3 regions of the Photorhabdus sp. RM323S genome follow, and region 3 is predicted to be linked to each of the others. Evidence: predicted binding sites of a transcription regulator. Region 3 holds the regulator's gene; each other region holds the start of a gene.

The links. The regulator CRP, encoded in region 3, controls carbon source genes, mostly activating them, when cyclic AMP is high. The targets are predictions, from matches to a motif close to ATGTGANNNNNNTCACAT.
Positions count from the first base shown of each region.
Region 1: focA (formate transporter FocA) is a predicted target of CRP. The motif match lies at 2,780-2,797, and genes of this name have one in related genera.
Region 2: cdd (cytidine deaminase) is a predicted target of CRP. The motif match lies at 4,041-4,058, and genes of this name have one in related genera.

Region 1 covers NZ_JBHFKZ010000004.1:22,426-32,488, reverse strand. Annotated here, with positions in the region: gene pflB (formate C-acetyltransferase) at 1-1,798, opposite strand, end outside; gene focA (formate transporter FocA) at 1,854-2,711, opposite strand; gene ycaO (30S ribosomal protein S12 methylthiotransferase accessory factor YcaO) at 3,037-4,800, opposite strand; gene ansB (L-asparaginase 2) at 4,939-5,982, shown strand; gene serC (3-phosphoserine/phosphohydroxythreonine transaminase) at 6,218-7,306, shown strand; gene aroA (3-phosphoshikimate 1-carboxyvinyltransferase) at 7,430-8,716, shown strand; gene cmk ((d)CMP kinase) at 8,896-9,588, shown strand; gene rpsA (30S ribosomal protein S1) at 9,762-10,063, shown strand, end outside.
Region 2 covers NZ_JBHFKZ010000004.1:95,602-105,664, reverse strand. Annotated here, with positions in the region: gene ACGF7G_RS03390 (2OG-Fe(II) oxygenase) at 1-348, shown strand, start outside; gene ACGF7G_RS03385 (NAD-dependent malic enzyme) at 940-2,637, opposite strand; gene ACGF7G_RS03380 (HigA family addiction module antitoxin) at 2,785-2,994, opposite strand; gene cdd (cytidine deaminase) at 3,101-3,985, opposite strand; gene ACGF7G_RS03370 (CidB/LrgB family autolysis modulator) at 4,126-4,821, opposite strand; gene ACGF7G_RS03365 (CidA/LrgA family protein) at 4,824-5,252, opposite strand; gene metG (methionine--tRNA ligase) at 5,384-7,411, opposite strand; gene apbC (iron-sulfur cluster carrier protein ApbC) at 7,634-8,746, shown strand; gene udk (uridine kinase) at 8,990-9,631, shown strand; gene dcd (dCTP deaminase) at 9,692-10,063, shown strand, end outside.
Region 3 covers NZ_JBHFKZ010000028.1:21,211-31,273, forward strand. Annotated here, with positions in the region: gene murP (PTS N-acetylmuramic acid transporter subunit IIBC) at 1-963, shown strand, start outside; partial or broken gene tauA (taurine ABC transporter substrate-binding protein) at 953-1,124, opposite strand; gene ACGF7G_RS12825 (LysE family translocator) at 1,177-1,785, opposite strand; gene ACGF7G_RS12830 (hydrolase) at 1,888-2,868, shown strand; gene ACGF7G_RS12835 (YheU family protein) at 2,865-3,083, shown strand; gene ACGF7G_RS12840 (phosphoribulokinase) at 3,104-3,973, shown strand; gene ACGF7G_RS12845 (OsmC family protein) at 4,096-4,503, opposite strand; gene crp (cAMP-activated global transcriptional regulator CRP) at 4,824-5,456, shown strand; gene ACGF7G_RS12855 (aspartate aminotransferase family protein) at 5,507-6,718, opposite strand; gene ACGF7G_RS12860 (aminodeoxychorismate synthase component II) at 6,842-7,417, opposite strand; gene ACGF7G_RS12865 (YcgJ family protein) at 7,661-8,011, shown strand; gene ppiA (peptidylprolyl isomerase A) at 8,123-8,692, opposite strand; gene yihA (ribosome biogenesis GTP-binding protein YihA/YsxC) at 8,999-9,631, shown strand.

The sequences.
Region 1 (10,063 bases), on a different contig from region 3:
GCACTGCGTTACGGTAAGTCTTCAGCTTCTGGATTTTCTTCATGAAGCGTTTAACCAGATCACAGGCGATATCATCAACCCGTGAATCATTGTTACCGAATTGTGGGTATTCACCTTCAATGTTGAAATCAATAGCTAAACCGTCTTCGTCGCGGATTGGCGAAACTTTGGCATATTTGATTGCAGATAGTGAATCAGCAGCGACAGATAGGCCGGCAATACCACATGCCATAGTACGGTAAACATCACGGTCATGCAGCGCCATCAGTGCGGCTTCGTAGCTGTATTTATCATGCATATAGTGGATGATATTCAGTGCCGTAACATACTGTTTTGCCAGCCAATCCATAAAATGATCCAGACGGGCCATCACGTTGTCGTAATCAAGGACTTCATCTTGCATTGGCTCTTCTTTCGGGCCAACCTGCATTTTCAGCTTTTCATCCACGCCACCGTTAATGGCGTACAGCATGGTTTTCGCCAGGTTTGCGCGGGCACCAAAAAATTGCATCTGTTTACCCACAATCATCGGGCTGACACAACAGGCGATAGCGTAATCATCGTTATTGAAATCAGGACGCATCAGATCATCGTTCTCATACTGTAAAGATGAGGTGTCGATGGAAACTTTTGCTGCGAACTTTTTGAAACTTACCGGCAATTTTTCAGACCACAGAATAGTCATGTTGGGTTCGGGCGATGGGCCCATGGTGTATAAAGTGTTCAGGAAACGGAAACTGTTTTTGGTCACCAGAGTACGACCATCCACTCCCATACCAGCCAGAGATTCTGTTGCCCAGATAGGATCACCGGAGAACAGTTCATCATATTCAGGTGTACGCAGGAAACGAACCATCCGCAGTTTCATGACCAGATGGTCGATCAATTCCTGCGCTTCGATTTCTGTCAGTTTACCGGCTTTCAGGTCCCGCTCAATGTAGATATCCAGAAAGCTGGATACGCGTCCGAAGGACATTGCAGCACCATTTTGAGATTTGACTGCGGCCAAATAAGCGAAGTAAGTCCACTGTACCGCTTCTTTAGCGTTAGTTGCGGGACCCGAAATATCATAGCCGTATTTAGCGGCCATCTCTTTAATGTGATTCAGAGCACGATGCTGTTCGGCAATCTCTTCCCGTAACTGAATGGTTATCGCCAGATCTTCACCGTTTTCCAGTTTTTCCTGCAACGAATTGAATTGGGCGAGTTTATCATCACGTAGATAGTCGATACCGTATACCGCAACCCGGCGATAGTCACCAATGATACGACCACGGCCATAGGCATCAGGCAGACCCGTCAGGATCCCGGATTTCCGGCATTTTAAAATATCTGGTGTGTAAACATCGAACACACCCTGATTATGCGTCTTACGATATTCAGTGAAAATCTGTTTTAATTTAGGATCAAGTTCACGGCCATAAACTTTACATGAACCTTCTACCATTTTGATGCCGCCAAATGGGATCAGGGCGCGTTTTAGCGGGGCTTCAGTTTGCAGGCCGACGATGGTTTCCAAATCTTTTTCGATGTAACCCGCATCATGAGAGGTAATAGTAGCAGCAACATCAGTATCAAAATCAACCGGCGCGTGAGTACGGTTTTCGATTTTTATACCTTCCATGACTTTTTCCCACAGGGCATCAGTTGCTTTGGTTGAACCTGCCAGGAAAGATTCATCACCCTCATATGGTGTATAGTTTTTTTGGATGAAGTCACGAACATTAACCTCGTTCTGCCAATCACCCTGATTAAAACCTTGCCATGCTACAGAGAATTTTCCATTTAATTCAGTCATGATACTTCTACCCTTTTAATAATCGAACTTTTGAGAAACCCGGCGAGGGAGCGAATTAATGTTTTTGCTCACTACGCAGATAAATTAACCAGTAAGTCAAACCCACCAAAATTGCGCCGCCGATAATATTACCGATAGTGACCGGAATTAAATTATTGGTAATAAAGTGTGAAATAGTGAGTTGAGAAAATTGTTCAGGTGTAGCACCCACATTGAACCAGAATTCAGTAGGTGCGAAATGCTTAATAACAATACCAAGCGGAATTAAAAACATGTTAGCAATACTGTGCTCAAAGCCGCTGGCAACAAACATACTCACAGGCAAAATCATGACAAATATTTTGTCCATCAAACTACGCCCGGCATAACTCATCCAAACGGCGAGACAAACCATCAGATTGGCGAGAATGCCTAAAGACAGGGCTTCAATAAACGTGTGATGTACTTTATGGTCAGCCGTTTGTAGCACATTCAGGCCCCATAATCCGTTAGCAACATTATATTGACCGGCAAACCATATCACTGCGACAAAAAATAGCGCACCAATCAAATTACCCAAATAAACGTTAATCCAGTTTTTAAACATTTGGTTCCAGGTTATCCGTCCGGTTGCTTTGGCAATAATGGTGAGCACAGTGGAAGTAAATAAGTCTGCGCCACAAACGACAACGAGCATTAATCCGAGGGAAAAACAGATCCCGCCAACTAATTTAGCTAACCCATAAGGGACAGAGGAGGTTCCTGTGGTGGCGGTAATATAAAAGACAAACGCAATAGAAATAAAAACCCCGGCAGTGATGGCTGATATATAAGTTATTGCAGGATGTTTGGTGGTTTTATAAACACCAATATCATCGGCGATTTGCGTCATTACAGCAGGTGGCAATAAGTTAAAAGGGTTGTCAGCTCGCATACTAACATTCTCTTTATTATTCATTAGTTATTGTACGTAATGATAGTAACAAAGGTGCTTGGCGCTAAATTTGATATAGATCATAATCCTCATCGAGCAAACGCGGTTTTGATGGGATTGAATGGATAAAATGCTAATTAATTTATTGAGTTACGTTGATTAAATTTTTTTTAAATTTTATTGTATTTTTTTATTTGCCAATTGAAAGGCAATTCAATAAGTAAAATTTCAGGTTAATTTGTTATTTATTTGTTGTTTTAAATAAGCTTAATTTAACCTGAATTCTACTTTTAATACTGAATCATCTTTTCAGCCAAATTGAATATTATTTGGCATTCCAGAAGTGATATTTTGCTTTTTGCAGCTTCTCATAAGCGGCTAATAAAGCCTGATGAGCAGACAGTGATTTTAAATCTGAATCGATTGACCACAGGCCATAAAAACACGTTTCACCCGCAACCGCTGCTGACGCTGCTTCAACAGCATCTTGCCCGTACATTTTTATGAATGCCTGGTAATATTGCGAAGGTTCTTTATCTGCTTCCAAAGCAAGTAAAAGCAGTGTTTGCAGACAGCGATAATAGTTAGCCCGTTCTATCGTAAAGACTGAGGCGTTAAAATCCTGAGTCCATTCTACCCAAATCAGCGCCTGTTCCAGATCACCCGCTGCCAGCGCCAACATGGATTTCAATTCACCAATACGTAAATTGCTCCAGCCATTATCTTTACCAACCGCAATACCAAGTAGTTCACGGATACGGGTAAAATCGTCCAGACCTTCTTCATCTAATTGTTCAAGCAGTGCCAGATATTCCTCCGGTCGCCATTGACTATCCGGTAGCGCGAATAAAGTTTCCCGTAGATGGATCCCCATGGTGTTATTGGCAATATGCAAATCTTCCACAGGATAAATATCAGACATACCCGGTACCAGAATACGGCAGGCATAAACACCAAGGTGCTCGTAGTCAGCAATATAAACTTCCGCATCCAGTTGTTTGAAAATAGCCATCAAGGTGGCAAATTCTTCTTCTGTAGTGCCGCTGAAATTCCAGTCAGCAAATGTATAATCAGCAGCTTGTTTGAATAGATCCCAACTGATTAATCCGCTCGAATCAATAAAGTGGGTTTCCAGATTAGTCTGTTCCGCAATTTCTTCATTATCGAAAGTGGGGGCATTGAACACATCCAGATCTTTCAGGCTACGGCCCTGCAACAGTTCGGTAACTGTACGTTCCAGTGCCACACCAAATTCAGGATGAGCACCAAAAGAGGCGAAACAAGTACCATTATTGGGGTTAAACAGAACCACGCAAATAACCGGGAATTGCCCACCAAGAGAAGCGTCATAACAATAGAGCGGGAAGCCTTCATCCTGTAATTTGTTAACTGCTTCAACAACCCCAGGATAACGATTCATCACTTCCTGGGGAATTTCTGGCAGGCTGATGCCTTCTGCGATAATCCGGTTTTTTACATAGCGTTCAAAAACTTCTGATAACCCTTGGACTCTGGCTTCATTAACTGTATTGCCTGCTGACATACCATTGGAAACATAAAGATTGCCAATAATATTCATTGGAATATAAACGGTATGATGATCAGATTGACGGGTAAACGGCAGTGAGCAGATTCCGCGCTCTTCATTACCTGATTGCAAATCAACTAACTGACTTGCACATAAATCATTCTCAGGATCGTAAAACTGACGTAACCGGGCATCCAGAATGCCTTCTGGCAAGGAATCATCATCTGGTAAAGCAAACCATTTTTCATTGGGATAATGGACAAAATCACCGTTAGCGATAGCGTGTCCTAAGTAGAAATCAGCAAAAAAATAGTTGGTTGACAAACGTTCAAAATACTCCCCTAAAGCAGAAGCTAGAGCGGCCTTCTTACTTGCCCCTTTGCCGTTGGTGAAACATAAAGGGCAGTCGCGGTCACGGATATGCACTGACCAGACATGAGGAACCGGATTCAGCCAAGAGGCTTCTTCGATATTAAAGCCAAGATGTTGCAGTTTTTGCTGAAAGATATTGATCGAATCTTCCAGTGCGGCGTCTTTGCCGGGAATGAAGGTTTGCGTCATGATATTCACTTATGAGAGCCCATTACAAAACGCTCATCATACGAGTTTTTTTTCAGTAGCTAAAGTCTAGTATACATCACAGATTTATTGATATCATTGTTCATAATCAAACAGGATATTTTTTCTTAAGGAAGCGGCATGAAAAAGATGAAACACACAGCTTTAGCAAGTTTATTAGCATTAATCAGCGGTTCTGCATTTGCTTTGCCAAATATTACGCTTTTGGCAACAGGAGGAACGATTGCAGGTGGAGGGAAATCTGCAACTGAATCCACCTATGTCGCTGGAAAAGTAGGGATTGATGCATTAGTCAACGCTGTTCCTGAGATCAAAGATATCGCTAACCTGAAAGGTGAGCAGGTGGTGAGTATTGGCTCGCAGGATATGAATGATCAGGTGTGGCTAACCTTGGCGAAAAAAATCAATGCTGATTGCGACAAAACCGATGGTTTTGTTATCACACATGGCACAGATACGATGGAAGAAACGGCTTATTTCCTCGATCTGACGACCCAATGTCAAAAACCGATTGTCATGGTTGGCGCAATGCGTCCATCTACGGCGCTGGGTGCTGATGGCCCGTTAAACCTGTACAACGCAGTGGTCGTTGCGGGAGATAAAGCATCAGCTAAGCGTGGCGTGTTAATGGCAATGAATGATACGGTTATCAGTGGGCGTACCGTGGTGAAAATGAGTACCACTGAAGTTCAGGCATTCCAGCCAATTAATGCCGGCGCGGAAGGCTTTGTTCATAATGGTAAGGTCAATTATTACGCTGAAGCTAAACCGAGAGCGGATAAGGCTATTTTTGATGTCAGTAAACTGGATAAGCTGCCAAAAGTCGGGATTGTTTATAACTATGCTAATGCTTCTGATCTGCCAGCGAAAGCTTTGCTAAATGATGGTTACCAAGGGATTATCAGCGCTGGTGTGGGTAACGGTAATATGTACAAAACGATTTTTGATACCCTCGCTCAGGCTGCTAAAGATGGGGTTGTGGTCGTGAGATCAAGCCGTGTACCGGTGGGGTATGTCACCCAGGATGCGGAAGTGGATGATAGCAAATATGGTTTTGTCGCGTCTGAACGTCTGAATCCGCAAAAAGCCAGAGTGCTTTTACAATTAGCACTGACTAAAACTCATAATCCGGTAAAAATTCACGAAATGTTTGTTAAATATTGAGTTATCGTTCCCTGATTATTGGGGAGATAAAAGTTAAGTGCGGGCGCTGTAAAATACAGCGCCTTGAATACGTTGTTTTCCCATCAAACTCTCATTATGTTGTCAACACACGTTATTTTCCGCTTATCTTTGTTTAATATCCAATAACCGTTGCAGCGACGAAATGGGAATGATACAACCGATATATCGGGTTCTTGTTGTTATCATTATTATTTCGTCAAATAGGGTGAGGTAAATGAGTCAGGTATATAATTTCAGTGCAGGCCCAGCAATGTTACCGGTTGAAGTATTGCGCAGAGCAGAACAGGAACTTTGTAACTGGCATGGTATCGGGACTTCGATTATGGAAGTCAGTCACCGTAGTAAAGAATTTATTGCTGTAGCAAAGGAAGCAGAACAGGATCTACGGGATTTATTATCAGTGCCTGAAAATTATAAGGTATTGTTTTGCCACGGTGGTGCCCGCGGTCAATTTGCCGCTGCTCCAATGAACTTGCTGGGTGACAAGGTTAAAGCGGATTATATTGATGGCGGTTACTGGGCTGAATGTGCAGTCAAAGAAGCAAAAAAATATTGTACGCCGAATGTGATTAATATCAAAACCGACATTAATGGTTTGAAAGGTGTCAAACCAATGAGCGAATGGTCATTAAGCAATGATGCGGCTTATGTTCATTATTGCCCGAATGAAACTATTGACGGTATCGCAATTCATGAAAAGCCGGATTTTAATGATAATCAAGTTATTATTGCGGATTACTCTTCCTCTATTCTTTCAGGGCCGTTGGATGTTAGCTGTTACAGTATGATTTATGCTGGAGCGCAGAAAAATATTGGTCCGGCGGGGCTCACACTGGTTATTGTTCGTGAAGATTTATTAGGTAAAGCTCGTAAAGAAACCCCGTCGATTTTTGACTATACCGTTCTGGCGGCGTGTGACTCCATGTTCAACACACCGCCAACTTTTGCTTGGTATCTCTCCGGCTTGGTTTTCAAGTGGCTGAAAGCGCAAGGTGGGGTACAAGAAATGGCAAAACGTAACCAAGCCAAAGCCGGGCTGCTTTATCATGCCATTGATAACAGTGATTTCTATCGCAACCAGATTGCCCCTGAAAATCGTTCCCTGATGAATGTACCGTTCCAGATGGCAGATGCTTCACTGGACAGCAAATTTCTGGCAGAAGCAGAGGCTCAAGGTTTGCAGGCACTGAAAGGACACCGTGTTTCCGGCGGTATGCGTGCTTCTATTTATAATGCTATGCCGATAGAAGGGGTTCAGGCTTTGGTTGATTTTATGGCTGATTTTGAGCGCCGTAACGGCTAACTTGCCAACCATGACCGGGAGCAAATGTTCCCGGAATATTCAGGGTTAAGGAAATATTTCCTCAAACATAAAAATAACTCACTTATACTTAAATTTAATTGAGAATCGGAGATCCTGTTATTTATGCAATCCCTGACGCTACAACCTATTTTCTCCATTAATGGAACTATTAACCTGCCAGGGTCAAAAAGTGTTTCCAACCGTGCACTATTATTGGCGGCTTTCGCCAAAGGCACGACTTGTCTAACTAACTTGCTGGATAGTGATGATATTCGCCATATGCTCAATGCTTTGACGGCATTGGGGGTCAGCTATCGTTTGTCTGATGATCGTACCTGTTGTGAAGTTGACGGTATGGGTGGGGTGATTACCAGCAAAGGGCCGGTAGAACTGTTTCTTGGCAATGCCGGCACCGCAATGCGCCCATTAGCGGCGGCTTTATGCCTTGGCAAAAATGACGTCATTCTTACTGGCGAACCCCGGATGAAAGAGCGCCCGATTGGTCATCTTGTGGATGCTTTACGTCAAGGGGGCGCAGAAATTGATTATCTGGAGCAGGGAAATTATCCGCCGTTACACATTAAAGGCGGCTTTATTGGCGGCAAAGTGACCGTAGATGGTCGTGTTTCCAGTCAGTTTCTGACTGCGTTGCTCATGACCGCGCCATTGGCAGAAAATGATTCTGAAATTCATATTCAGGGTGAATTGGTTTCCAAACCTTATATTGATATCACTCTGGCACTAATGAAAAGTTTTGGAATTACCGTCAGTCACGATCAATATCAGGTTTTCCACATTAAAGGCCGGCAGAAATACCACTCTCCGGGCCACTATCTGGTTGAAGGTGATGCGTCTTCTGCTTCCTATTTTCTGGCGGCGGCGGCAATCAAAGGTGGCCGTGTGCGTGTGACTGGAATTGGTAAAAACAGCCTTCAGGGGGATACCAAATTTGCCAATGTCCTGGAAAAAATGGGGGCGGAAATTCGCTGGGGTGATGACTTCGTTGAATGTGAACGTGGTACCCTGACTGGCATTGATATGGATATGAATGCGATCCCTGATGCTGCGATGACAATCGCGACGACCGCGCTGTTTGCGCAAGGGGAAACGGTTATTCGCAATATATACAACTGGCGGGTGAAAGAGACAGACCGGCTCCATGCAATGGCGACTGAATTGCGTAAAGTGGGTGCGGAGGTAGAAGAAGGGGAAGATTACATCCGGATTACACCGCCACAAAGATTACTACCCGCTGAAATTGGCACCTATAATGATCACCGGATGGCAATGTGCTTCTCACTGGTGGCTCTGTCTGATACACCGGTTACTATCCTCGATCCAGGTTGTACAGCAAAAACCTTCCCCGATTATTTCAATCAATTGGAAAGATTAAGCCAGCGAAAGTCATAACTGGCGATAATTATGACTCAATAAAGCGTATTTCTTTGATCAAAACCTACTTGCCGTAGAATCCGCTTATTTAGCTTCCCCTTTGAGGGCGTATAATAAGCTACAGATATTGATTGTTTTATTGAGTAAATATTCAGCATCCGGCGAAAATGAATTCGCCATGCGAAAGGAGAACAATAATGGTGGCGATAGCCCCAGTAGTAACTGTTGATGGGCCAAGTGGCGCGGGTAAAGGCACTTTATGTCAGGCACTGGCGAAAGCTTTAGGCTGGCAACTGCTTGATTCAGGTGCTATTTATCGGGTGTTGGCGCTGGCGGCGATTCATCATCAGGTGGATATTCAGTGTGAAGACGCGTTAGTTCCGTTGGCAGCTAATCTTGATGTCCGTTTTGTCCCGGAAAAAGGCAAGTTAAGTGTGATACTTGAGGGTGAAGACGTCAGCAATGAAATTCGTACCGAAACGGTGGGAAATACCGCCTCACAGGCAGCGGCTTTTCCACGGGTGCGTGAGGCATTGTTACGGCGTCAGCGTGCTTTTCGCATTGCTCCGGGTCTGATTGCTGATGGCCGAGATATGGGAACGGTGGTGTTTTCTGATGCACCGGTGAAAATATTCCTTGATGCCAGCGCCGAAGAACGAGCGCGCAGACGTATGCTACAGTTGCAGGAAAAGGGCTTTAGTGTTAACTTTGAACGTCTTTTATCCGAGATACAGGAACGTGATTATCGCGACCGTAACCGGACAGTTGCACCGTTAGCGCCTGCTGAAGACGCATTAATATTGGATTCAACCAGTATGTCTATCGAAGAAGTTATCGATAAAGCGCTAAATTATGTGAAAAAAACGCTTACATTACCTGAGCAATTTTAAGTTTTTAGCTTATAATTGCTGGTGATGTACTGAAAATTGGGAATGTGGGCTAATAAAGTTTTCCCACAAACCAAACAACCTTGTCACAAGGAAATAGTGACAGGGCATGTAAAACAACCCCATTCGGCGGGAAGCTAAATGGACGTTAAATTGAAATTTTGAAGATCATTAACATGACAGAATCTTTTGCTCAACTCTTTGAAGAATCCCTGCTATCTATTGAAACTCGTCCAGGTGCTATCGTTCGCGGCATCGTTGTTGCTATTGATAAAGATGTCGTATTGGTTGACGCGGGTCTGAAATCAGAATCTGCTATTCCTGTAGAACAGTTCAAAAACGCTCAGGGTGAGCTGGAAATCCAGGTCGGTGATGAAATTGATGTTGCGCTAGACGCTGTTGAAGATGGTTTCGGTGAAACTGTTCTGTCCCGTGAGAAAGCAAAACGCCATGAAGCATGGCTGATGCTGGAAAAAGC
Region 2 (10,063 bases), on a different contig from region 3:
ATCATGTCTGAAATACAACCTCACTTTGATGGTCTTCAACAACAATCTGTCAATTTGCTAGGGCAATTTTCTGTAAACATATATATAAAAGTACCTGTAAGTGGAGGGGAATTAGAGTTGTGGGATGTTCCAGCTATTCCTATTACCGAGTTGATTGAAGATAGTTCAGAATATGATTGGCGAGGTTCTCTTCCTCCCTCTATTTGTATTAAGCCAGAATTGGGAGATTTAATAATAATAAATACCAGGAAACCCCATGCAATTCGTAGCTTTTCTGAGGGAAGCAGAATATCATTGCAAAGTTTCATCGGCGTATCACCAAATAAACATTTAATGTTATGGGATTAATGATATTGTTGGTGTAATTAGCATATTGGGAATGTTTTTTCTTTTAGGGATTGGGAGTGTCAGATCCCAATCCTATAAATATGGAAATTATGTCAAAATACCTGAATGTAAATTATCTTCATGCTGTTTTTGGGTTTTTTTACTGGTATTGTTTATTTGTTATTTTTGGGATGATTATTAACTAATGTTATTTTATGCTTGTTATGATTTTTTAGCTACATTTATGGTAATTTGGTTTTGTATTATTAGTTTCGTGAATAAGAGAAATGAAGAAAATAGAATTATCATATTAAATTCGTAAAATATTTTTTTGGGCTGTGAGTGTGCAACTCAATAATACTATATCAGTTAAGTATAATTTGGTGAAAATTGCTATAAACCTTCGGCCAATGTGGGCGGAAATATAAGGCAAAAATCTTGAAGGGTTTTCAGATAGTAAAATGCCGCAATGAATATGCGGCATAGAGGTATAGTGGTTTTAAAGGCTGCGGTGCTCGTCGTTTCTGCCTTCCGGGCTTGTGTCTGACTCGCCAGGGACGAGTAACAGCCGCTGATGTGGGGAGCACCTTGCCCGATCCGGGCGGATAATAGTCACAATGAAGTCCGTTTATATATGCGATATTCCGGTTTCCAAAAGTTACGTTCAATCGCTTCATCCAACGCACCGTCTGACGTGACAGTCGCAACACCTTGTATTTGCGCTTCTTTTGCAACTTGTTTTGCAATTTTGCGAGAAACTTCCTGAATATCATCAATGAGTGGTAGTAACGGACCTGTACCCTTTTTCGCCAATGGTGAACAATCAGCCAGTATTCGACTTGCCGTCATCAACATACCATCAGTGACGAGTTTGGCTCCGGAGGCAATAACACCTAAGCCAATTCCAGGGAAGATATAGGCGTTGTTACATTGAGCGATCGGATACTCTTGATCTTTGTATTTTACCGGATTGAATGGGCTACCTGTTGCAACCAAGGCTGCGCCATCTGTCCAGTTGATAATATCTTCAGGACGGGCTTCAACACGGGAAGTTGGGTTGGATAATGGCATAACGATTGGACGTTCACAGTGTTTATGCATCTCACGGATGATCTCCTCTGTGAACAGCCCCGCTTGACCTGAAACGCCAATTAATACCGTAGGTTTAGCATTACGAACAACGTCGAGCAGAGAGATAGAATCGCTGTTTACATCCCATTTAGTTAAGGAGTCGCTTTTTTGTACCAGCTTGTTCTGGAAATCCAATAAATTTGGCAGTTTATCTGTCAGTAAACCGAAACGATCAACCATGAAAATACGGGCGCGAGCTTGTTCTTCACTTAAACCCTCAGATTTCATCTGGGCGACAATCTGCTCTGCGATACCGCAACCGGCTGAACCTGCTCCCAGGAAAGTGACAGTTTGATCTTTCAATTGACGACCGGCAGCACGGCTGGCTGCAATCAGGCTACCCAGTGTGACAGCGGCGGTTCCCTGAATGTCATCATTAAAGCAACAAATCTCATGGCGATAGCGGTCGAGCAGGGGCATGGCATTTTTTTGCGCGAAATCTTCAAACTGTAGCAGCACATTTGGCCAGCGGCGTTTAACGGCCTGAATAAATTCATCAACAAATTCATCATATTCTGCGCCGGTAATACGCGGATGGCGCCAGCCCATATATAACGGGTCATTCAGGCGCTGGGGGTTGTTTGTTCCCACATCCAGAACTACCGGTAGTGTATACGCCGGGCTGATACCACCACAGGCGGTATATAGGGAAAGTTTACCAATAGGAATACCCATACCGCCGATACCTTGGTCACCCAGACCAAGAATACGTTCACCATCGGTGACAACGATAACTTTTACATTTTGTTTAGTCGCATTTTGCAGCATGTCATCAATATGCGTTTTATTTGGATATGAGATGAACAAGCCACGGGCGCGGCGGTAAATATCAGAAAAATGTTCACAAGCTTCACCAACCGTTGGGGTATAAATGATTGGCATCATTTCGCTCAAATGTGCATCCAGCAGGCGGTAGAACAGAGTTTCGTTAGTATCTTGAATATTTCGCAGATAAATGTGTTTATCTGCATCATTTTTGAAATCAAGATACTGCCGATAGGCGCGTTCAGCTTGTTCTTCGATGGTTTCAACCGCTTCCGGTAATAAGCCATGAAGGTTAAAGTTGCCGCGTTCTGCTTCGGTAAAGGCGCTGCCTTTATTCAGCAAGGGAAATTCCAGCAGGATGGGGCCAGAATAGGGAATATATAATGGACGTTTACTTTCGTGTTCCAGTTCCATGAATCTTACTCTTTGAACTAAATGGATAATAAGGTCAGTTATAGATCCTAAAAGATAGGAAAAATATGTACAGCAAATGTTACTTAATTAGAGGTATTATGAGTAAAAATGAGAGATAACGTCCAGATTTAGTTAATAAATAAAATGTTACGTTAACCACTTTTGTAGGAGAAAATCCTCCATTAGGGTCATTTCTTCGACACTTAAGCGACGAGAATTATTGACAATTTGGCCGATAACTTTACGTGATACGCTCATAGCGTCAGCCAATTGCTGCTGAGTAATATTCATCGGCTTTAAAAATTCTTCGTTAAGCATCTCGTCAACGGTAGTCGGTTCTGCCGTAATAGTATCCATAGTGTCCCCCATTAATATTTGTGCGGATCTAGATAAACATCATATGCGGCACCATCACGCCAGCGAAAAATAAGCCGCCACTGGATAAGCGCATTTTTCACTGAATTTAGAACGTGTGGTACTCAAATTTACTGCATCCTAGTGCAGCAAGTGTGGATTGCGTTGCACTTTGTTGGGATAAATTGCTGTTTTTTTCCTCAACTAATACTGCTTTTTCGATGGACAGACAATCACCACCAGAAATATTCATCAGGATCAGGGCAGATTGCAATGGGGGTAAGCTTGGGTTAAAAGCGGCATTTTCTACATAACGCCCAGGATAGATTTTTCCATCTTTTCCCAGCAGTGCTGTACCACTGTATGAATTGCTGTATGGGGCATGGCTTCGGTTTGCCGCATCCAGTGCGGTTAGTACCAATTCATCAGTGGTTTCTATTTGATAACCATGATTAACCGGATCCATCAACAGGGTAGTGATACCCAGATCGTTTGGACCAAAGGAATCTGGCAAATAGTCACCTAATGTCAAAGATTCTTGTTTTGGCAAGTGGATCTCTAATTGTGTGCCACTATTAAGTTCATTCATAAACTGGCGACAGTGACCGCATGGAGAGTAATTAACCGTGATAGAGGTCAGTTTTTTCTCACCACGTAACCAGGCGTGAGTAATAGCACATTGTTCAGCATGAATAGTTTGCTGTAATGGCACATTGGTAAATTCCATATTGGCGCCGAAGTAGAGATTTCCGCTTTCGCCACGGGCAATTGCGCCGACATTAAAATGTGATATCGGGGCTAGGGAGCATGCCGCTGCGAGTGGCAGTAGGGCGATAGCCAATGTGTTATCGTCAAAGCTGCAGGTTTTCTTGACAGATTCAGCTTGTTCAGCCGTGAACATGGCAGGAAAATCGTCGTTTCCTGCATAGGGAGAAAGCGCATCCTGTAGTTTAGATGGCAACTGTGCCCAGATAGAGCGAAAGCGAGCTTGCATAGAATGATCTCCAAATTAACTTAAGGTCATTCTAGGCGCTCTGATCAGATTTATAATGTGATTAATGTCACATAAATAATGAAAACTATGTAATTAAATCCGGTAATTGAAGGATTTATATCAAATTTTTCAACTGTTAACTAACCAAATAGATATAACAGCACTGGAAATATAAAAGGGGCGGTCAGTGAAGTAATGATACCGCAGGTCATCAGTGCTAACGAACTGTATGCGCCTTCAACAAAATTGACTTCTGCACAACGGGCGGTGCCCAAAGCATGTGATGCCGTTCCCATTGCCAAGCCACGGGATGCTTTAGTTTTCACCTGCAAAATATCGAACAGGTTATGACCAAAGATTGCCCCAAGAATGCCGACAAAAATGACGCAAGCGGCACTGATTGCCGGAATACCGCCGATAGCATCTGCTACTGCCATTGCTATTGGTGTAGTGACTGATTTAGGTAGTATCGAGGCGGCCATTTCAGGTGTTGCGCCCATCCACAATGCAATAGCAGTACCTGTAACCATAGCGACAATACTGCCGATAAAACAGATACTGATAATGGATTTCCATTGGGCGCGGATTTGGTGCAACTGTTCATATAAAGGAAATGCTAGCGCAACCACGGCGGGCTGGAGCAGATCATTAAGAATTCGGCTGCCGGCGAAATAGTGTTCATAAGGGGTATTGGTTATTAACAATATTGGAATAAGTACAGCAATAGAAACCAATAAGGGATTCAAAATAGGAATTTTGAATCTTAGTGAGAGTTTTCTTGCGGCGTAGAATACAGTCAATGTTAATGGCAGTGACCACCAAATGTGACTTAACATATTTATTTCTCTTGTTTTTCTTGTTCAGTCTTAACTTCTGATGCGGAACCGATAATTGGACGTTCGCGGAGAACATAATGGGAACTGTAAGCAACAATAATCATAACAACTGCGGTGCTGATCAGGCATGAAAGGACAATCGGTAGTATCTGTTGGCTGAGTTGATCGTAATAGTTCATCACGCCTACACCGATAGGCAGAAACAGCAGGGTCATATTTCTCAATAACAGACTGCAACCTAGTTTTGCCCAGTGGGCAGGGATCAATTGGAAAGCCAATAAGACGAACAATATCAACATACCGATAATACTGCCGGGAACAACGATGGGTAACAGGGCAGAGATGGCATTGCCTGCCAACAAACACAGATAAATCAGTACAAATGCTCGCAGGTACTGCCAACCTATAATCAGTACTTCACGAAACGACATAACAAAATTCCTAATTCCAGTGAGGAATTCATCATACAATTAACCCTGGGAATGTGCCATAGATCACATTCAAAAAAGCGGGGACCATTGCTGATCCCCGCTGATAAGATATATTTGCAATAAATTGATTGTTATTTCACTTGCATACCCGGTTGTGCGCCACTGTCAGGACTGAGCAGGAAGATATCTTTTCCGCCAGGCCCAGCTGCCATCACCATTCCTTCAGAAATACCGAAGCGCATTTTACGTGGAGCCAGGTTGGCAACCATTATGGTTAAACGGCCTTCCAGTGTTTTCGGATCAGGATAACTGGAGCGGATACCGGAAAATACTTGGCGAGTTTCACCACCAAGATCCAGCGTCAGTTTCAGCAGTTTATCTGAGCCTTCTACAAAATCAGCCTGTTTGATAAGGGCGACGCGCATATCAACTTTGGCGAAATCATCAAAGGTGATTGTACCCTGAATTGGCTCTTCTGCCAGTGGACCGCTGACTTTTTGTGGTGCGCTGATGCTTTCTTTAGACGCAGTAACCATCGCATCCACTTTATCCATATCAATGCGGTTAAACAGGGCCTTAAAGGTGGAAACCTGATGATCCAGCAGCGGTTGTTCAATACCATTCAAGGTCAGTTCGGTATTCAGGAAAGCTTCTGCGCGTTCTGCCAGACTGGGTAAAACGGGTTTCAGGAAAGTCATCAGAACGCGGAACAGGTTGATGCCCATTGAGCAGATAGCTTGAAGATCCGCATCACGGCCTTCTTCTTTTGCCACAACCCACGGAGCCTGCTCATCCACATAACGGTTTGCCAAATCAGCCAATGCCATGATTTCACGGATTGCTTTACTGAATTCGCGGTTGCTGAACTCTTCTTCAATCACTTTCGCGCTATCAATAAACTTCTGGTAAAGCGCCGGATCAGCGAGTTTATCCGCCAGCTTGCCACTAAAGCGTTTATTAATGAAACCTGCGTTACGGGAGGCCAGATTCACCACTTTGTTAACGATATCGCTGTTAACACGCTGAACAAAATCTTCCAGATTCAGGTCGATATCATCAATACGGGAAGAGAGTTTGGCCGCATAGTAATAACGCAGGCAGTCTGCATCCAGATGATCCAGATAAGTACTGGCTTTGATAAACGTACCACGGGATTTGGACATTTTCGTGCCGTTGACGGTGACGTAGCCGTGAACAAACAGATTTGTTGGCTTGCGGTAACCGCTGCCTTCCAGCATGGCAGGCCAGAACAGGCTGTGGAAATAGACAATGTCTTTACCAATAAAGTGATAAAGGTCGGCGGTGGAATCTTTTGCCCAAAACTCATCAAAGCTCAGATTTCCGCGTTTGTCACACAGATTTTGGAAAGAACCCATATAGCCAATAGGCGCATCCAGCCAGACATAGAAATATTTGCCTGGCGCATCAGGAATTTCAAAACCAAAATAAGGTGCATCACGGGTGATATCCCATTGCTGTAAGCCGGATTCAAACCATTCCTGCATCTTGTTAGCAACTTGTTCCTGCAATGCGCCGGAACGGGTCCATGCTTGTAACATGTCACTGAATGCAGGTAAATCGAAGAAAAAGTGCTCGGATTCACGCATTTTTGGCGTTGCGCCGGAGACAACAGAACGTGGGTTAGTCAGTTCTGTTGGGCTGTAAGTTGAACCGCAAACTTCACAGTTATCGCCATACTGATCTTCTGCCTTACATTTCGGGCAGGAGCCTTTTACAAAGCGATCAGGCAGAAACATCCCTTTCTCAGGATCGTATAACTGAGAAATAGTGCGGTTCTTAATATGACCGTTCTTTTTCAGTTCCAGATAGATTTCAGTTGATAATTCCTGGTTCTCTCTGCTGTGCGTAGAGTGATAGTTATCATAGCTGATTGAAAAGCCAGTAAAATCCTGATGATGCTCTAGGTTCACGGCGGCGATCATCTCTTCGGGAGCAATATCCATTTGCTGTGCTTTCAGCATGATTGGTGTTCCGTGAGCGTCATCGGCGCAGATAAAGTGAACCTCTTTGCCGCGCATTCGCTGAAAACGGACCCAAATATCTGCCTGGATATGTTCCAGCATGTGACCGAGATGGATTGGACCGTTAGCATATGGCAACGCACACGTCACCAATAATTTTTTTGCGACTTGAGACATAGTAGGGATCTGACTTCCAATAAATGAAAAGGGAGTTTGATGTTACCTGATCAAAAAAATTGTCGCTAGGGTAACTCTTGATCTTCGCGAGTTTTATTGGATAAAAATTGAATCAGTGAGTTGGAAGTGGGTTTTTGTCGCGGATCTTATCTGAACGCATTGGGTTCTGTTATGATGAAAAGATGGCTTTTATAGTTAATCATGATAATCAAAGGAGCCGGGATGAACGCAAAATCCCCTGAGCAGACCAATCCTGACCTGCTGAAATCTCAGGTAACAACAATACTTGCTACCTTCACCCATCTGACACTGGAACGCGATCTGACAGCTCTGAAAGTACTGCATCACTGTACGATGCTTGATGATGTTCTACACATTGAATTGATCATGCCGTTTGTCTGGCGGCGTGGCTTTGAAGCCTTGAAAGAGGCGACAACGAAAAAATTGCAGTCAGTGACTGGCGCAAAATCTGTTGCGTGGAAACTGAACCATGATATCAGCACATTACGCCGCGCTAACGATTTGCCGGGAATTAATGGTGTTCGTAATATTTTGGCTGTCAGCTCAGGTAAAGGTGGCGTGGGTAAATCCAGCACCGCAGTAAACCTGGCGTTGGCGTTGGCGCAGGAAGGGGCAAAAGTCGGTATTCTGGATGCGGATATCTACGGTCCTTCGGTTCCGAGCATGTTGGGAACCACCAAAGAACGCCCAACTTCCCCGGATGGGCAGCATATGGCGCCAATTATGACTCATGGTCTTGCCACTAACTCTATTGGTTATCTGGTGACGGATGACAATGCCATGGTATGGCGTGGCCCGATGGCCAGTAAGGCATTGATGCAGATGCTACAGGATACATTATGGCCGGATCTTGATTATCTGGTTATTGATATGCCACCGGGAACCGGTGATATTCAGCTTACGTTGTCACAAAACATCCCGGTCACGGGGGCGCTGGTGGTGACAACGCCGCAGGATATCGCCTTAATTGATGCGATGAAAGGCATTGTCATGTTCCAAAAAGTGAAAGTTCCTGTACTCGGGATCGTTGAAAACATGAGTGCGCATATTTGCGGCAACTGTGGTCACCTGGAGCCTATTTTTGGTACCGGCGGGGCGGAAAAACTGGCCGCTAAATATCATTGCCAACTGTTGGGACAAATTCCTCTGCATATTTCGTTACGTGAAGATCTTGATCGTGGAGAGCCTACTGTTATCAGCAATCCTGATAGTGAATTCACGGATATTTACCGGGAAATTGCCGCGAATATTTCTGCACAGATGTACTGGCAGGGTGAGAAGATACCGACGGAGATTTCGTTCCGCGCTGTTTAATGCCCATATTCGATTAATAGCAACGGGTTATGATTTTCATTACCCGTTTTTTGCGTATAGAAGAAAGAATTCTTTTCAGATTCATCTCTGTTGCAGGGTTTTTATGCGAAACGCTTCGAAAAAAATGAGACTTAATCTTGTTTACACTGGAACAGATACCATTAACTCCCTATAATCTCGCCCGACTCAGCACTCTTAAGTGTTTTGTTCCCCATTTTTTCTAGAATCAGGTTAATCTCTATTATGGCTGACGAAGCACATCAGTGCACAATTGTAGGAATCTCCGGTGCATCTGCCTCAGGTAAAAGTCTCATTGCGAATACACTTTACCGTGAATTACGCGCTCAGGTTGGTGATCATAACATCGGTATTATCCCAGAAGATTGTTACTATAAAGACCAAAGCGATCTATTAATGGAAGAGCGTTATAAGACCAATTATGACCACCCAAGCTCTATGGATCACAGTCTGCTCTTTTCTCACCTGCAAGATTTGAAAGCCGGTAAATCAATTGAATTACCACAATATGATTATGTCGCGCATACCCGCAAGTCAGAAGCGATTCATTTTGCGCCGAAAAGAGTTATTATTCTGGAAGGTATTCTGCTATTGACGGATAAGCGCTTGCGCCAGGAGATGGACTTCTCTATTTTCATTGATACACCGTTGGATATTTGCCTTATGCGGCGTATTAAACGGGATGTTAATGAACGAGGGCGTTCTCTGGATTCTGTGATTGAGCAATATCATAAAACTGTACGTCCAATGTTTCTGCAATTTATTGAGCCATCAAAACAATATGCAGATATTATTGTGCCTCGCGGGGGTAAAAACCGCGTAGCGATTGATGTGCTGAAAGCCAAAATTGGTCAGTTCTGCGAATAATAAAACTTTGCTTGTCAGGCATTGATAAGCATCATCGTATTTGAGTTTAAGAGGGAAATAATGCGACTCTGTGACCGTGACATTATTAAATGGCTTGATGAAGGTAAACTGGTCATTTCTCCACGTCCGCCGATTGAGCGAATTAACGGAGCAACGGCTGATGTGCGCCTTGGAAATCAGTTTCGTGTTTTCCGTGGTCATACTGCCGCGTATATTGATTTGAGTGGCCCAAAAGATGAAGTGGGCGCTGCCCTTGATCGCGTGATGAGCGATGAAATTATCCTGCCTGACGGTGAGGTTTTTTTCCTCCACCCCGGAGAGTTGGCACTGGCTGTCACGTTGGAATCCGTCACGTTGCCTGATGATTTGGTGGGCTGGCTTGATGGACGTTCTTCTCTTGCCCGTCTTGGATTGATGGTGCACGTGACGGCG
Region 3 (10,063 bases):
TTGATTGAAATTATCGGTTATATGAAAGTGTTCAGTAAGGGCATGTTCAGCTTCCTGAGTATTCTGATTGGCTATAACGCGCAAAAAGCCTTTGGCGGATCGGGCATCAACGGTGCGATTATCGCTTCGCTGTTTGTGCTCGGTTATAACCCAGATGCCACCAGCGGTTTTTACGCGGGTATTTCCACTTTCTTTGGTTACAGCATCGATCCACGCGGCAATATTATCGGCGTTCTAATCGCCGCCATTCTGGGTGCATGGGTAGAGCGGCAGGTGCGTAAAATCATTCCAGACAATTTGGATATGATCCTCACCTCAGCTGTGACTTTGCTGATCATGGGAGCGATCGCTTTTATTATTATCATGCCATTGGGAAGTTATCTGTTTAGCGGTATGTCATGGCTGTTCCTTCATCTTAATGGTAATCCTTTTGGTACTGCAATTCTGGCGGGATTGTTTCTACTCGCCGTCATGTTCGGTGTTCATCAAGGCTTTGTTCCGGTCTATTTTGCGTTAATGGATGCACAAGGCTTTAACTCGCTGTTCCCCATTCTTGCAATGGCAGGAGGCGGACAGGTTGGCGCAGCACTGGCACTGTATATCAAAGCTAAACAAGGCTCGCTGCTGCGCACTCAAATAAAAGGTGCCATTATCCCCGGCTTTCTCGGCATTGGGGAGCCGTTGATTTACGGAGTAACACTGCCACGAATCAAACCCTTTATCACTGCCTGTTTGGGCGGTGCCGCCGGGGGTTTCTTTATCGGTCTGGTCGCTTATTCAGGTTTGCCCGTTGGACTGAATACGGTTTTCGGCCCATCTGGATTGGTCGCACTGCCACTGATGACCTCCAACAGCGGTATTTTTATCGGAATGGCAGTGTACGCAGCCGGGCTGGTAGTTGCTTATCTCAGTGGTTTTGTATTGACTCTGCTGTTCGGCAGTAAAAATATTGATTTGACTTGATATTGCCGATTCGCACATTACCGGAAGTCAATGCTCGCAGCACAGCAGAACCACTGTCAAATTTGCGCCACTGAACATCAGCACCAAATTGCCAGGCAAAATCATCGTTATATTGGGCGACTTTTGCCGGCTTCTGGCGAAATTTGGTAAGCGATCGTCACTTAAAGAATGAATAAATATGCTTTATAACCAAAATGGAATTAATGAATTAAATTACCCAATCCAGATCAATGGCACACAAGTTGCAGTTAATATTCCCATCATAATATTGAAAATAAACCAGGCATTGCGACTACGGAGCAACGTTCCAATCAATGAACCAAAACCAGTCCACATGATGCTACTCAGGAAACTTATCAATATTGTTGCAACACTAATCATTGTGATGGAATAGAGATACTGTTCACCGGCAATACTGTAGCTGCCAACCGATCCCAATCCCATTAGCCAGGCTTTCGGATTCAAGAACTGTAGTAACCAGCCCTGGTACCACCGCACGGGCTTTATGACAGCGCTGCCTTTGGTATCCAAACGCCGGTAACTGGCTGTTGCTGTTTTCCATGCTAACCACAGTAAATAGAGGCTACCTGCTATTTTCATTATCGTGTGAATAGTAGGATAAACCAGCAGTAATGCTGCCACACCGAAAGCGGACAGATATAAAATCGTCTGCATTCCCAGAAGAATGCCAAATATCAACCCCAAAGAGCGGATAAAACCAAAGTTGGCGCCAGATGAGGTCAGCAACATGTTGTTTGGACCTGGGGTAATGGCAGAAATAAACAAAAAAGTTGTTAATGAAAAAATCAGGCTTGCTGTCATGAATGGTTCCTTTCATCCTGAATAATTGAGTTTCCCTTTCACAGAAAATATCAGTATGTTATTTACCATACAAGATAACTAATCATTTAACTCGAAACCATTATGTCCGATATCTTTCGTCCTCTAACCGGAGCCAGTAATCCGCATTTGCAGACATTACTCCCGCGTCTGGTGCGGCGGTATCCTGAACTGCAACCCTACTGGCAACGACTTAATCTGCCAGATAACGATTTTGTTGACCTGGCATGGAGTGAAGATCCAGCAACCGCAGCACATAAGCCACGGCTGATCCTGTTTCATGGTCTGGAAGGCAGTTTCCACAGCCCTTATGCCCACGGTTTGCTTCATATTTGTCAGAAAAAAGGCTGGCTTGGCGTTGTCATGCATTTCCGTGGATGCAGTGGTGAACCGAACCGTCAAAAACGTCTCTATCATTCTGGCGAAACAGGCGATGCCCGTTATTTTCTGAACTGGTTAAAACAGGCCTACGGTGATGTGCCAACCTCAGCCGTGGGTTATTCAGTCGGCGGTAATATGCTGGCCTGCTATTTGGCAGAAGAAAAAACAGATGCCCAAATCAATGCGGCCGTCATTGTTTCTGCCCCTCTGATGCTAGAAGCCTGTTCCAGCCGGATAGAAAAAGGATTTTCTCAGGTTTACGAGCGCTATTTGCTTAATAATCTGAAACGTAATGTTACCCGCAAATTGCTCCGCTACCCAGGTTCGCTGCCTATTAATCTGTCCCAAGTAAAAGGATTGAAACATATTCGGGAATTTGATGAAATTGTAACCGCAAAAATCCACTGTTTTAAAGATGCAGCGGACTACTACCGTCAGTGCAGCGCTCTGCCTCGCCTGCCTGACATTACGGTGCCACTGTTGATTATTCATGCCAAAGACGATCCCTTTATGGCGTCGGAAGTCGTCCCTGACCTCAACACGTTACCCAAAAATATTGAATACCAATTGACAGAATATGGTGGACATGTCGGCTTTGTCAGTGGTTCACTCAAAAAACCACAAATGTGGCTGGAACAACGCATTCCAGGCTGGCTGTCATCTTATCTGGAGCAACCGCAATGATTATTCCGTGGCAACAACTGGAAGCAGAAACTCTGCTAAATTTGATAGAGAGCTTTATCCTGCGGGAAGGTACTGACTATGGCGAACATGAAAAATCCCTTGAGCAAAAAGTCACTGACATTCGCCGTCAGTTGGAACGGGGGGATGTTATTCTGGTGTGGTCTGAACTGCATGAGAGCATCAATATTATGCCAAAAGAAATGTTCCATTCTTAACATTATGGAGTTTACTGCTTATGTCCGCCAAACATCCGATTATTGCGATTACCGGCTCCAGCGGTGCCGGAACAACAACGACCAGTTTAGCTTTTCGTAAGATTTTCCAGCAACTTAACATCAGCGCAGCACAGATAGAAGGGGACAGTTTCCACCGTTATACCCGCCCTGAAATGGACGCGGCAATCCGTAAAGCCAAGGAGCAAGGTAGACATATCAGTTATTTTGGCCCAGAAGCTAATGATTTTGGCATGCTGGAGAAAACCATGATTGACTATGGTGAAACCGGTGAAGGCCGTTGCCGTAAATACCTTCACACCTATGATGACGCGGTGCCTTACAATCAGCTTCCCGGTACATTTACGCCGTGGGAAGCCTTACCAAAGCAGACCGATGTGCTGTTTTATGAAGGCCTGCACGGTGGCGTAGTCACACCACAACATAATGTTGCCAGTCATGTCGATCTGCTGGTGGGGGTAGTACCGATCGTCAACCTTGAATGGATACAGAAACTTATCCGCGATACTGGAGAACGGGGACATTCACAGGAAGCCGTGATGGATTCCGTTGTTCGTTCTATGGATGATTATATTAACTACATTACTCCCCAATTTTCACGAACACATATCAACTTCCAACGCGTGCCGACAGTTGATACATCCAATCCCTTTTCAGCCAAAGCCATTCCATCACTGGATGAGAGTTTTATCGTCATCCGCTTCCGTGATCTTACTCAAATTGATTTCCCGTACCTTTTATCAATGTTACAAGGTTCATTTGTTTCAAGTATTAATACCATCGTAGTTCCCGGTGGAAAAATGGGGCTGGCAATGGAATTAATTATGACGCCATTGGTACAGCGATTACTGGAAGGGGAAAAGATTTGTTGATTAAAACCTGGGATAAATCCAGAAAACCCAGCGTTTGAATTCACTTCTTATATTATTCAGTTAAAAAAACAGGTAACTGATATTAGTTACCTGTCGTTATTTTTCAATCAGGAAATAATATCTTACTCTGTCTCTTTAATTTCAAAGCTGTGGGTAAGTTCAACTGATTTACCCAGCATCAACGAAACAGAACAATATTTCTCAGCAGAAAGCGTGACGGCGCGTTCAACCGCTTTCTCTGTTAAATCCTTGCCGGTAACAATAAAATGCAGATTAATAGAAGTAAACAAGCGTGGCGCCTCTTCACGACGGTGGGAAGTTAATTTCACTTCACAATCTTTTATGTCATATCTGCCTTTCTGCAAAATAGAAATAACATCAATCGTGCTGCAACCGCCAACTGCCATTAATACCATTTCCATTGGGCTTGGTGCCTTATCGCCAGCATTTCCATCCATCATTATCTGATGGCCTGAAGATGACTCCCCCAAAAGAGACAACCCTTCAACCCATTTTACCCGCGCTTGCATAAGTACCTCTTAAGTCATTTTTTGCATCAAAGCCTACTCTTTCAGTATTAAACTGGCAATCTAATGAGCGGTTTATTATGCTGAAACAATACAAGACAAGACAGAAACCTTTTCCTGTGTTAAAAACAGAAGCAGGTCTGGGTATATGTGGGTTAAGATCAATACTCAAGTTTCGAATTTCAGATAACCTATATAAAACCCTCACCTGTCGGTTTTTCAGCAAACTAATATGTTAAGCTAGTGTCTTTTAAGCCAGCCTGACGAGAAACTTTTAGGTTCTCGTGTTATTTAGGCAGCGATAACAACAGAGGATGAAGCGAATGGTTCTCGGCAAGCCACAAACAGACCCCACTCTTGAATGGTTTTTGTCACACTGCCATATTCATAAATATCCATCCAAAAGCACGCTTATTCATCAAGGCGAAAAAGCAGAGACGCTTTACTACATCGTAAAAGGTTCTGTTGCGGTTTTGATTAAAGATGAAGAAGGCAAAGAGATGATCCTCTCCTATTTAAACCAGGGAGATTTCATTGGCGAACTTGGATTATTTGAAGAAGGACAAGAGCGTACAGCCTGGGTACGGGCCAAAAGCGCCTGTGAAGTAGCGGAAATTTCCTATAAAAAATTCCGCCAACTGATTCAGGTAAACCCGGATATTTTAATGCGTTTATCTGCCCAAATGGCAAGCCGTTTGCAAACAACTTCTGAGAAAGTCGGTAACCTGGCTTTCCTGGATGTGACCGGCCGGATTGCTCAGACTTTACTGAATCTGGCGAAACAACCCGATGCAATGACTCACCCGGATGGAATGCAAATCAAAATCACTCGTCAGGAAATTGGTCAGATTGTTGGCTGTTCCCGTGAAACGGTTGGCCGTATTCTAAAAATGCTGGAAGACCAAAACCTGATCTCCGCACACGGCAAAACAATCGTTGTTTACGGTACCCGTTAACACCTAATTAATCAGCGCATTATCCTGCGCTGATTTCTCTTGTACTTACTTTACACCAACTGGCTAATTGCTTTCTCCAGCCGTTCCATTCCCCGGGTTATCTCTTCTTCACCGATAATCAACGAAGGCGTGAAACGCAGTACATCCCCCCCGGCACTCAACAACATCAGACCATTTTCAGCCGCCAGTTGCAGGATCTCTTTAGATTTCCCCTGATACGGCGCTTTTAGTTCCGCACCAATCAGCAACCCCTTGCCACGGATTTCACCAAATATCGAATATTGCTGATTGATATCGTTCAGAAAATTCACAATCAAATGATGGCGTTTTTCAACACCCTCCAAGACCTCTGGCGTATTGATAATGTCAAAAGCGATATTTGCCACCGCACAAGCCAACGGATTACCACCATAAGTTGTGCCGTGAGTTCCCAGCGCCATCACCGAAGCAATATTCGCTGTAGTCAGCATAGCGCTGACCGGGAAACCATTTCCCAATGCTTTCGCGGTGGTGATAATGTCCGGCACAACATCATAATACATATAAGAAAATAACTTGCCGGTACGCCCCATCCCACTTTGCACTTCATCAAATACCAGCAGTACCTGATGCTGATCGCAAAGCTCACGCAACCCATGAATAAATGCCGGTGTCGCCGGTGTGACGCCCCCTTCACCCTGAACAGGTTCTAATACAACAGCGCAAGTATGGTCATCCATGACTGCCTTGACTGCATCCAAGTCATTAAAAGGCACATGAATAATATCGGCGGGTTTTGGCCCAAAACCATCAGCGTATTTTGGTTGACCACCAACAGAGACTGTAAACAGGGTACGACCATGAAACCCCTGATGGAATGCGATAATTTTGGTTTTATAGGGATGGTAACGGGTAATGGCATAGTGACGCGCCAGCTTAAATGCGGCTTCATTCGCTTCCGCTCCGGAGTTGGCAAAAAATACCCGCTCCGCAAAAGTTGCATCAATCAGTTTCTGCGCGAGTATCAAAGCTGGTTCACTGGTGAAAATGTTACTGATATGCCAAAGTTTCTCTCCTTGCTGCTTTAGAACATCCACTAGCGCAGGATGGCAATGTCCCAAAGCCATAACAGCAATACCACCAGCAAAATCAATATACTCTTTCCCTTGCTGATCCCATACACGACTACCTTGCCCTTTCACCGGTATAAACTGTGCCGGTGAATAAATTGGCAACATGACTTGATCGTATGTATTTCTGTTTACTGCGGCACGCTCCATCATTTCCCCACCCGTTTTTTATATATACGCCATTCAAAAGTGAAATTATAATCATTGAATATGCATAAAAAATCAAAAATGGGCAAATGAAAAAGATGAATAATTGAAGAAATTATTGGTATCTGGTTAATATCTAAGGAAGTTACTCAGTAGCTGATGCCCTTGCTCACTGAGAATACTTTCAGGATGGAACTGCACACCTTCTAAGGGCAAAGTACGATGACGAATTCCCATGATCTCATCGACATTGCCGTTATGCTGACTCCATGCAGTAACTTCAAATACTGCTGGTAAAGTCTCTGCGGCAATCACCAATGAATGGTAACGGGTAACCGTTAATGGCCGGTTAAGCCCTTTGAACACACCTTGCTGATTATGATGAATAGCAGAAGTTTTCCCATGCATCACCTCCCTGGCTTTTACCACACTGGCACCGAATGCCTGCCCAATTGCCTGATGCCCAAGGCAAACACCAAGGATCGGCAATTTATCCGAAAAATGAGAAATCGCAGCCAGAGAAATGCCTGCTTCATTTGGGGTACATGGGCCTGGGGAAATAACCAGATGAGTCGGTGCCAATCGCTCAATATCTTCAAGCTGTAATTCATCATTGCGCTTGACTAAAACATCTGTTCCCAATTCACAAAAATATTGATATAAGTTATACGTAAAAGAATCATAGTTATCTATTATTAATAACATAGGAGTCTATCCTACCCATTTTTATCGCTGTATTTGTTGTCCTGCCAATCCTGCAATTTGTTTATCATGAACAACATGATTTCAGGTAAAACGGCCTAACGACAACGGGGCGGCTATCATAGCACATAAGCACTTGCAGCATAGTGTAACAAAATCAATGGCTACTTTTTCCTCCATCAACTTACTCTCATACCGCTACAAAACATAGGCTCTTTTTGATATTCAATAAGTAAGGTAATTGTTATGAAGACAAAACTGATTATAGCATCTCTTTTTTTGCTGTCCTTCCCCGCGCTGGCTGCAACTAAAGCTGCAAATATTTTCTTCCCAGAAAAAGGGGTTATTTGTGATAAAAAAGGAAAATACTGCGCTGATCAGCAAGGTTTATCGCTAAAACTCACCGAAAGGTATTTAGGAAAAAAAGCCTCGAAACATCTGAAAGAAGAGATTGGTGACGGGAAAGATATTGATCTTACATCTTACACTTTGAGTAATGGTGTTCACTGCGAGAGTAAAGAGAAGAAGTGCTACAAAAACAGATATTATCCACGAACCGAAGAAAATAAAGAATTCACCAAGAAGCTGTATGAATAACTGTAAAACGGGCCTGCATTAAATAAAGGCCCGAATTGTTAATCAGATGAAAATTCACCAAGAGACCAAACTGCCATAATCGCAGTTGATCATTAATGTCTCAGAAGAAAGTTAAGGAATAATCTTAGCAGATAGGATAACCACGGGTTTCACCGGCACATTCTGATAGGGGCCAACATTTTCAGTTTTTACTTGAGAAATTTTATCTACAACATCCATACCTTTTACGACCTTACCAAATACGGCATAGCCAAAGTCACGCTGACCATGATCAAGGAAAGCATTATCTGCTACGTTGATAAAGAATTGACTAGTAGCACTGTCTTTATCTGCGGTACGCGCCATAGAAATCGTTCCGCGTAAATTACGCAGCCCGTTATCCGCTTCATTTTTAATGGCTTCTTTAGTCGTTTTCTGCTGCAAATCTTTGGTAAAACCGCCCCCCTGAACCATAAATCCAGGGATTACCCGATGAAAAATTGTGTTGTTATAATAGCCCTCATTGACGTATTCAATAAAGTTTTTGGTTGTAATCGGCGCTTTCTGGCTATTTAATTCCAGTTCAATATTACCCTCTGTTGTCACCAGTTTCACATGGGTTTCACCCGCAGCCAGAGCCAGAGGTGCCATTGCGCTCAGAGAACATGCAGTTACAAGCGTTACTAAAATACGTTTAAACATTCTGGATTCCTATATATTAAGGTCAACAACACAAGCTGAAATCAATTCTAATAATCTCCTCAGCATAGTGCTCAATATTTACTTACATTTACGCTATCAATCGGTTGGTGCTTTGGATAAAAATTTATCCTCTCACAATAGATCAGATTTTATTTCACAAATAAGGCAGTAATTGACGGCAAAATAGCAAATTTGGCTTAACCCATCAGAAATAGGTCATTATTTTTAATCCTGTCAACCAACAGTGGCTATCGGTATAATCTCCTTTGGCATATATTCAGTGCATTTCTCAGGGAGATAATCATTTTGACCATCAAAAACCACAACTATCATATGACTCGTTTTATCATGAGCGCACCTGATATTCGCCATCTGCCTCAAGAACTGGGCATTGAAGTCGCATTCGCTGGTCGTTCAAACGCGGGTAAATCCAGCGCGCTAAATGCCCTGACGAAACAGAAAAGCCTCGCCCGTACCAGCAAAACACCTGGCCGAACACAACTCATCAATTTATTCGAAGTGGAAGAAGGAATTCACTTGGTTGACTTACCCGGTTACGGTTATGCCGAAGTACCAGAAGAGATGAAGCGTAAATGGCAAAAAGCATTGGGTGAATATCTGCAAAAACGTGAATGCCTGATTGGACTGGTAGTGTTGATGGATATCCGTCATCCACTGAAAGATCTTGATCAACAAATGATCCAATGGGCGGTAGCAATGCATGTATCGGTTATTGTGTTGCTGACTAAAGCCGATAAACTGGCATCTGGTGCCCGTAAAAGCCAGTTGAATAAAGTACGTGAAGAATTAGCCGCTCTCAATGGCGATATTCAAGTGGAATATTTCTCCGCCCCGAAAAAAATCGGCATCGATAAACTACAACAGAAACTGGACATGTGGTTCAGCCAACCAACCGCCCAAATTGAAAACAATAGCTAATACCGCCTTTTTTATTCCGACCCGTTAAATTCAAATGAAAAAATGCCCCAGTCAAAACTGACTGGGGCAGCTAATATTCAGCTATAAATCCGATTACGTGAAGTAAAAGGTCTGAAAGATAGAACATCTTACCTCTGTACCCTACGTTAGTCACTCTACCCTATTTTATTTCTCAGAAAAAGCCTTTTTGTAATTTATTTTCAATGACTATCTCGATTCAGCAGCGAGTTTTGATTGTTTTTACACCATTAAATGTAGTTTAATTACATATTTATGCGATCTAGATCTAATATGCATCGAACGGTGCAACAAGCTTGGGAAGATGAGAATACCAGAGCACATGGTAACTGTGATTAGCAGAACTATTAGACAATGTTGTTATTGTGAGTCGTTCAAAAAAAGGCTGAACCAAATACTTCGGCTCAACCTATC